Regions from separate parts of the Lactobacillus johnsonii genome, predicted to be linked through region 1. Evidence: predicted binding sites of a transcription regulator. Region 1 holds the regulator's gene; the other holds the start of a gene.
The links. Region 1 encodes HrcA, which represses chaperone genes, less so after heat shock. Its sites were predicted from a motif close to TTAGCACTCNNNNNNNNNGAGTGCTAA; they were not measured.
Positions count from the first base shown of each region.

Region 1 (4,222 bases):
TACTGCTGGTTGGTTATCAGCTGCAGTTGAAAAGATTTGGCTCTTTGAAGTTGGAATAGTAGTGTTTCTGTCAATTAACTTAGTGAAGACACCACCCATAGTTTCAATACCAAGTGATAATGGAGTAACATCAAGTAAAACAATATCCTTAACATCACCTGAGATAACACCACCTTGAATTGCTGCACCTAAAGCAACAGCTTCATCAGGGTTAATTGAGTGGTCAGGTTCTTTTCCAGCCCAATCCTTAACAGCCTTTTGAACTGCAGGGATACGAGTTGAACCACCGTTCAAAATAACTTTATCAATATCATTTACAGTCAAACCTGCATCACTTAAAGCATTGTCAAATGCTACCTTAGTCTTTTGAACTAAATCATCAGTTAATTCATCAAACTTAGCACGAGTTAAATCAGCTTCAAGGTGAAGTGGACCAGCCTCTCCAGCAGAAATGAATGGAAGTGAAATGTGAGTTGAGGAAACACCAGATAAGTCTTTCTTAGCCTTTTCTGCAGCATCCTTTAAACGTTGTAGTGCCATCTTATCGTTAGATAAGTCAACACCATTTTCTTCCTTAAAGTTTTGGATTAACCAATCCATAATTCTTTGGTCAAAGTCGTCACCACCAAGGTGAGTATTACCATTAGTTGATAATACTTGGAAGACTCCATCACCTAATTGCAAGATAGAAACATCGAAAGTACCACCACCAAGGTCGTATACTAATACTTTTTCATCATTTTCATCTTTATCAAGACCATATGCTAAAGCTGAAGCAGTTGGTTCATTGATAATTCTTTGAACATTTAAGCCAGCAATTTTACCAGCATCTTTAGTAGCTTGACGTTGTGCATCGTTGAAATAAGCAGGAACAGTAATAACTGCGTCAGTTACCTTTTCACCCAAATAGTCTTCAGAAAACTTCTTAATGTATTGCAAAATAAAAGCTGAAATTTCTTGTGGAGTATATTCCTTATCTCCAACTTTAACTTTGTAGCCTTCTTCACCCATATGACTCTTGATTGAAACAATAGTGTTAGGGTTAGTGATTGCTTGACGCTTAGCTACTTCTCCAACTTGAATTTCACCATTTTTAAAAGCAACTACAGAAGGAGTTGTACGGTTACCTTCTGGGTTAGTAATAATTTTAGGTTCTTTACCTTCAAGTACGGCAACAGCAGAGTTAGTCGTACCTAAGTCAATACCAATAACTTTTGACATATATGGAACTTCCTTTCTTATTGAGCCACTACAACCATCGCTGGTCTTAATGTTCTATCTTTATATTGATATCCTTTTTGTAAAACTTTAACTACGCGATCTTTTTGTTCATCATTTTCTGCTGCCACAGTTTGAACAGCTTGATGAAGAGAAGGATCAAAAGTTTCGCCCTCGGCTTTAATTTCAGTAATTCCTTGATCTTTCATTGATTTAACTAATGAATCAAGAGTCATCTGAACGCCCTTTTGAAGTTGCTTAGCAGCTTCATCATCGGCTTTAACAGCTAATGCTCGCTCTAAGTTATCCATTGCAGGCAAAACTTCTTTAGCCAAGCTTTGAGATTCATATTTTATTAACTGAGCACGTTCTTTTGCATAGCGCACTTGCATATTTTGAATCTCAGCTTCACTACGTAAGTATTTATCTTCAAGATCCTTATTTTTAGCAGTTAATTCAGCAATTTCTTTTTCATAATTCTCTACTGGATTTTCCTTAACTTCCTCTTTCGGAGCTGCTTTTGGATCTTTTTTTGGTGCCTTATCTGGGGTCACCTCGTCCTTTAAATCTTTTTCATGCGGAAACTCTTCTTTACTCACAGCTAACCTCCTTACTTAAATCTACCATAATAATCTAACAATTTCTTTGCTAGTTCATTCCTAAAATACTCGAGTAATCCGATCATCTGCGAGTATGGCATGTTTGTTGGCCCTAGTAGTGCAATTGTTCCTTTACCATATTTACCAACACTATATTGTGCAGTTAATAAGCTGTAATTTTCAAGTAAATCGGATGGTAATTCTGAACCCAATTTAACCTGAACCTTAGAACTAGAATCATTTTTCAGTTCATCTTCAGGATTAAAACCAATCAAACTTGAAAGTGCATCATTTTGATCAATTAACTTATACAGTGATTTTATCTTGGTTAAATCATCGTTTTCATAATTACTCAAAAGATTAATTTGACCATCAACATACATTTGCTCACTAGCCGCATCTTTAATGACATCTTGTAAGAGATCTAATATTTCCGGTGCAGATCCTCGAGCAATAAGATGATCAGCAATTCGCTTGAGTAATACTTCATTAATTGAACTAAGTGATTTTCCAACTAATTGATCATTAATCAATCGAACAGCTTTTTCAATTTCTTCCCCGTTAGTGTGATGAGGCAAAGTATAAATTTGATTCTTTACATTACCATCATCAGTGACTAAAATGGCCATCACTTGATGACTAGATAGAGGAACAATTCTAAAACCCGTAACTTTTACCGAATGGGTTTCAGGTCCTGCTGCAAAAGCTGTATAGTTAGTCAAATCAGATAAAATCTTTGCAGCTTCCTGCACAATTTCATTAACTTGTTGAAAGGGTCGGTCTAACTGGTAAACAATTTGATTATAGACAGACGTTGGTATTTTTACTGGATTAATTAAATGATCCAAATAGTATCGATAGCCAGCAGTAGAAGGAATTCGTCCACTTGAAGAGTGTGTCTTTTCAAGTAGCCCTTTCTCTTCCAGAACCGCCATTTCATTTCGAACCGTTGCACTGGAGACCTTGACAGGCAGTTGATTCATCACGGTCTTGGAACCTACTGGCTCATGTGTCTGAGTAAAGTCCATAATAATAGTCTTTAAAATAAGTTCTTGCCGTTCAGTCAACATTTTCTCGCCCCCATCATTAGCACTCTTCTTTCTTCTGTGCTAACAATTTATATGATACCATACTTTAGCAATTGTTCAAGTAGAGTGCTAAATCAATTTGATTTTTAACAAAAAAAGCAAGTACTTAGTACTTGCTCAAATTTATTTAATCGGTAGTCTGATTACAGTTCTTACACGATCTACTCTAGTTCTTCGCGGATCACTTAAATATATTTCATGATGATAGCGTGGATTTTTTATATCAATTTGATAATTTTCTGACTTAACAAATTTATGCATATTTTCAATTGTCGTCGATTCGTCATCATAACTACCAATATGCATTTGCTGGACACATAGTCCTTCGTTATATTTAAAAAATTTTACTTTCGAGAAATCTTTTTTCTTCTTTTCACTAGCAGTTTTAACTGCCCAATCCAACTCTTTAGGAGTAACAAAGTCGGGTAAACGAATCATTGAAATCCAAGAAAAGTTTTCTTTATGAGAGTAGTCGATTTTTGAATCATCCCTCATCCACCAGAGACCTTCAAGAGGTGGAACAACAAAATCAAAATAACCTAGGATTTTGTGTTCTCCTTTTTTACTCATTTTAATGGTATAAGCGACACTATACAGCATTTCTAGAGCATTTTTATATGTTCCATCTTCTTTATTTGGATCCCCGCTTCCTGAAACTGCTAGATAGTTCATTTCAGGAATAGTTATTAATTCAGGTTTCTTTTTTGGAAAATATAAATCTTTATATTCTTTTTTATAGTCAAATACCAATTTTTTCTCCTTTAATTATTTAGCTTTTACATCTCCTAATTTTATTCGTTTATCTGTAACCTGACTAATAAAATACTTATCATGTTCAATTAATAGCATTGCCGGTTGTTCTTTTCTTAACATGTTAATTAACTGATCCTGGTTAAACACATCTAAATAATTAGCTGGCTCATCCCATAAATATATATCTGCTTCTTCTACCAATGATTTGGCAATCGCCACTCTTTTTTGCTGCCCCATACTCATTTCTTCAATTTTTGTGGCAAAGCTTTCTCTCGGAAAACCCATTTTTCTAAGAATATTTAATAGATTTTCATAAGATATTTTTTCTTTTTCTGCAAACTGAGATAAAGTACCAGAATATTCAATAAAATTTTGTGGTAAATATGATATCTTTAAGCCATTAACAATATCAAGCTTTCCTTGAGAAATCACATTTTTATCTGGTTTTAAAATATTTTTCAAAAATGTAGACTTTCCAGATCCATTTTTTCCTTCTATAGCTACAATCCCATGATTTTTAATAGTTAAATTTAAATCTTCAAACAATTTCTTATTTTGGACTGT
Region 1 covers NZ_CP059055.1:809,561-813,782, reverse strand. The annotation lists gene dnaK (molecular chaperone DnaK) at 1-1,221, opposite strand, end outside; gene grpE (nucleotide exchange factor GrpE) at 1,239-1,817, opposite strand; gene hrcA (heat-inducible transcriptional repressor HrcA) at 1,829-2,887, opposite strand; gene H0I41_RS03795 (GyrI-like domain-containing protein) at 3,029-3,655, opposite strand; gene abc-f (ribosomal protection-like ABC-F family protein) at 3,671-4,222, opposite strand, start outside.

Region 2 (4,222 bases), 330 kb from region 1:
AGCACGGGTTGCGTTCAAAGCGTCTTCGATTCTGTACTTTCTTTCCTTTAATTCGGTTTCAGTAGCAGCACCAACCTTGATGACAGCAACACCACCAGCAAGTTTAGCAAGACGTTCTTGTAATTTTTCACGGTCAAAGTCTGAAGTAGTGTCAGCAATTTGCTTCTTGATTTGGTCTACACGTTCTGCAATAGCTTCCTTAGAACCAGCACCTTCAACAATAGTAGTTGAATCCTTGGTTACAGTAACTTTGCCAGCCTTACCTAATTGATCAATCTTAGTGTCCTTTAATTCAAGACCTAAGTCTGAAGAAATTACAGTACCACCAGTTAAGATAGCGATATCTTCAAGCATTGCCTTACGACGGTCACCAAAGCCAGGAGCCTTAACAGCAACAACGTTGAACGTACCACGGATCTTGTTCAAAACAAGAGTTGGAAGAGCTTCACCATCAACATCATCAGCAATGATTAATAAGCTCTTACCTTGTTGAACGATTTCTTGTAATAATGGCAAGATATCTTGAATGTTAGAAATCTTCTTGTCAGTAATCAAAATGTAAGGGTTGTCTAAGTCTGCTTCCATCTTGTCATTGTCAGTTACCATGTATTGTGATAAGTAACCACGATCGAATTGCATACCTTCAACTACTGAAAGTTCAGTATCAATACCCTTTGATTCTTCGATAGTAATAACACCATCGTGACCAACTTTTTCCATTGCGTCAGCGATTAAGTTACCAACTTCAGTTGAAGCTGATGAAACAGAAGCAACTTGAGCAATTTCGTCCTTAGTACTTACCTTGTGGCTAATCTTGTGTAATTCGTCAACAGCTGCCTTAGTAGCAGTTTCAATACCGCGACGAATACCAACAGGGTTTGCACCAGCAGTAACGTTCTTCATACCTTCACGAACGATTGCTTGAGTTAAAACAGTAGCAGTAGTAGTACCGTCACCAGCAATGTCGTTAGTCTTTTGTGCAGCTTCAGAAACAAGCTTTGCACCCATATTTTCAAAATGGTTTTCTAATTCAATACTCTTGGCGATAGTAACACCATCGTTAGTAATGTCAGGAGCACCATAACTCTTTTCCAAAACAACATTTCTACCCTTAGGTCCTAAAGTTGTCTTAACAGTATCTGCTAATTTATCAACACCTTTTAATAATGAGTGTCTTGCATTTTCAGAAAATTTAATCTCTTTAGCCATATTATATGCCACCTTTTATTTCAAATTTTATTACTTAACGACAGCTAATAAGTCGCTTTCACGAAGAACTAAGTACTTTTCGCCTTCGTACTTCAAGTTAGTGCCAGAGTATTTATCAAAGAATACAGTTTCACCTTTTGCAACTGACATAGGAATTAAGTCGCCATTTGCGTTGCGCTTACCATTTCCTACGGCAATAATTTCGCCCATTTGAGGCTTTTCTTTAGCGTTAGAAGCCAGGACAATGCCTCCAACTTTTTCTTCTTCTTCGTCTTTTACTTTAACGATCACGCGATCACCGATTGGTTGTAACACGTTAGTCCCTCCTGTACATAATTTAAATCTATAATTATATTACTTAGCACTCATATATTATAAGTGCTAACTTACAATTACGATAGTACATTGTTTATAAAAGAAAAGCAAGTATTTAGACGCAAAAATTAGCACTTTTATCATCAGAGTGCTAAAAAGTGCTAATTTACTCATAAATGTAGATTAATTTTGGTAATTTTTGATAAAATTAAACACGCACAAAAAGTTAAATATGCGGTGGTACTTTCGTTTGAGGAGATGATGCCAATGGTGTAATTACTATTGTACAGATTCTTACTGAAAGGAGGTACAATTTGCTTCATGACAGCCATTTTTGGAGCTGTCCTTGCCTTTATTGGTTTCTTAGACTGTATTGTTCTAGCTTTAATAAAACTAGTAAGCGATGCAGACAAGTTGGCGCAAGCTGTAAAAAGACTGATAAAGTCTATCCACGATTTGTGGAAGAGAAAATAGAGCAAATGAAAAAGCCGCTCAATAACTTTTGGCAGAGTTGCTAGCGACTTTTTTGTTTGCATCAATATTTGCCACCGCACTTTTAGCGGCTTGTGATTTGAGAGAGCTATTGGTAGTAGCTCTCTTTTTTATGCTATAAATAGTTTACAGCATTACATTTATAAGTTCAATTTCTAGCTTTAATAAAACTAGTAAACAATGCACAAAAGCTTGTAAAAGCTATAGAGAAACTAGTAAAGACTATCCACGATTTGTGGAAGAGAAAATAGAGCAAACTAAAAAGCCGCTTGATAACTTTTGGCGGAGTTGATAGCGACTTTTAGTTTGTTATTAATCTTGCCACCGCATTTTAGCGGCTTGTGATTTGAGAGCTATTACCAGTAACTCTCTTTTTTGCTATAATAGTTTACTTCTTTTTTATTTAAATTGAAACAATAATATATTCGCTGATTGTAAAATTAAATTGAACACTTGATAAAAAATAAAAAGTCCATTCGGACCTGTTTGATAGAATGTTAATAACCACAAAAACTTTCTATTGGAGGTCAAAATGGACTCTTTACATTCTACCATGAACCAGCACGTTAAAGGCAAGCATTTATCATTTGAAGAGCGAGTTATTATTCAATTGCGTTTGAAAGATGGCTATTCTTTGCGTGCAATTGCCCGTGAACTTAACTGTTCTCCTTCTACTATCAGCTATGAGGTTAAGCGTGGCACTGTAAAACTGTATCATGGTAAAGTCAAAAAATATAAGGCTACTCAAGGGCATGATGCATATAAAGCTCATCGTAAAAATTGTGGGCGCAAATCAGACTTTCTCAGGAAAGCTCAATTCATGCGCTATGTCCACAAGCATTTTTTTAAAGATGGCTGGTCGCTTGATGTGTGCAGTAATCGTGCTACTGCTGTTGGCGAATTCGCTAGCAGCGATGTTGTCTGCACCAAAACTCTTTATAATTACGTTGATCAAGGCTTATTAGGAATTTATAATTACGACTTGCCAGAGAAGCTTAAACGCAATACTAAGCTTCATCGTATTCGCAAAAATAAGAAAAAACTTGGCAGAAGCATTGAAGAACGTCCTAAAGAGATCAATAAACGTAATGAATTCGGTCATTGGGAATGCGATTTAGTTCTCGGACATAAGAGCAAAGATGATGAGGTACTGCTAACCTTATCTGAGCGTATGAGTCGTGAGTTTTTAATTCTTCGTATTCCTGACAAGACTTCTGTCAGTGTCATGCAGGCCTTTAAAGAACTCCAAAGGCAATACAGCGAACATTGGAATGATATTTTTAAAACCATTACCACTGATAATGGCTCAGAGTTTGCAGATCTTTCCAACCTAGAAAAAGTATCCAATACACTGGTTTACTATGTGCCCATCCTTACACTTCTTGTGATAAGGGAACAGTTGAAAGACACAATGGTCTTATTCGCAGATTCATTCCTAAGGGAGAAGCAATAGCTAACTATTCTTTACAAGACATCATTAATATTGAAACCTGGTGCAATTCTTTGCCAAGAAAGATACTGGCCTATCATACACCAGATGAAATCTTTGAAAGAGAATTAGATCTAATCTATCAAGCAGCTTAACTAAAAGTGTTCAATTTATTATTGCAATTTGCGACAATAATATATTAAACTCTCTTAACAGTAATATCTCCCATATTGGCGCGGCCTTGAAGCACTAAGGTTGGACCCTCTGCTGGTTGATCACCATCAATAGTAATATCATTGAATCCTTGATTTAATTGATTATCCACCCGCCAAGACGTTGGAATGTAGAAGGTTAAATCTCCCATTGACATATTCACGTTAGCAATCACTTCATCCCCAGCTGGTTTTGCTGAATCAAGATAGACATTAACGTCTCCCATTGAAACATTTATCGTTACTGTCTCTAAATGCTGTGAATGAACATAACGTGAAGTAGAAGACATTTTTTCGCTAATTACAATATTGTCACCATTATCTGAACTTGTTGTATCAGAAAATACATGTTCAGCCTTAAATTTATGAGGTGCCTTTAAGTCAGACCAATTAGTACTGACTTTTTCACCATTAATAATTACAGTTGGCTTCCAACTTTTTTTGAAGATTAATCTTAAACCTCCCCAAACTAAAAATGCTGCTAAAAGCACTGTCCAAGGAACAATACTTTCAATGTGAAGAGGCTTTGCATAGATAATTAATAAAAATGCAATTGAAAAAATTG
Region 2 covers NZ_CP059055.1:478,219-482,440, reverse strand. The annotation lists gene groL (chaperonin GroEL) at 1-1,209, opposite strand, end outside; gene groES (co-chaperone GroES) at 1,240-1,524, opposite strand; partial or broken gene H0I41_RS02255 (IS30-like element ISLjo1 family transposase) at 2,549-3,600, shown strand; gene H0I41_RS02250 (LiaF transmembrane domain-containing protein) at 3,645-4,222, opposite strand, start outside.
Region 2: groES (co-chaperone GroES) is a predicted target of HrcA. The motif match lies at 1,568-1,594, and genes of this name have one in related genera.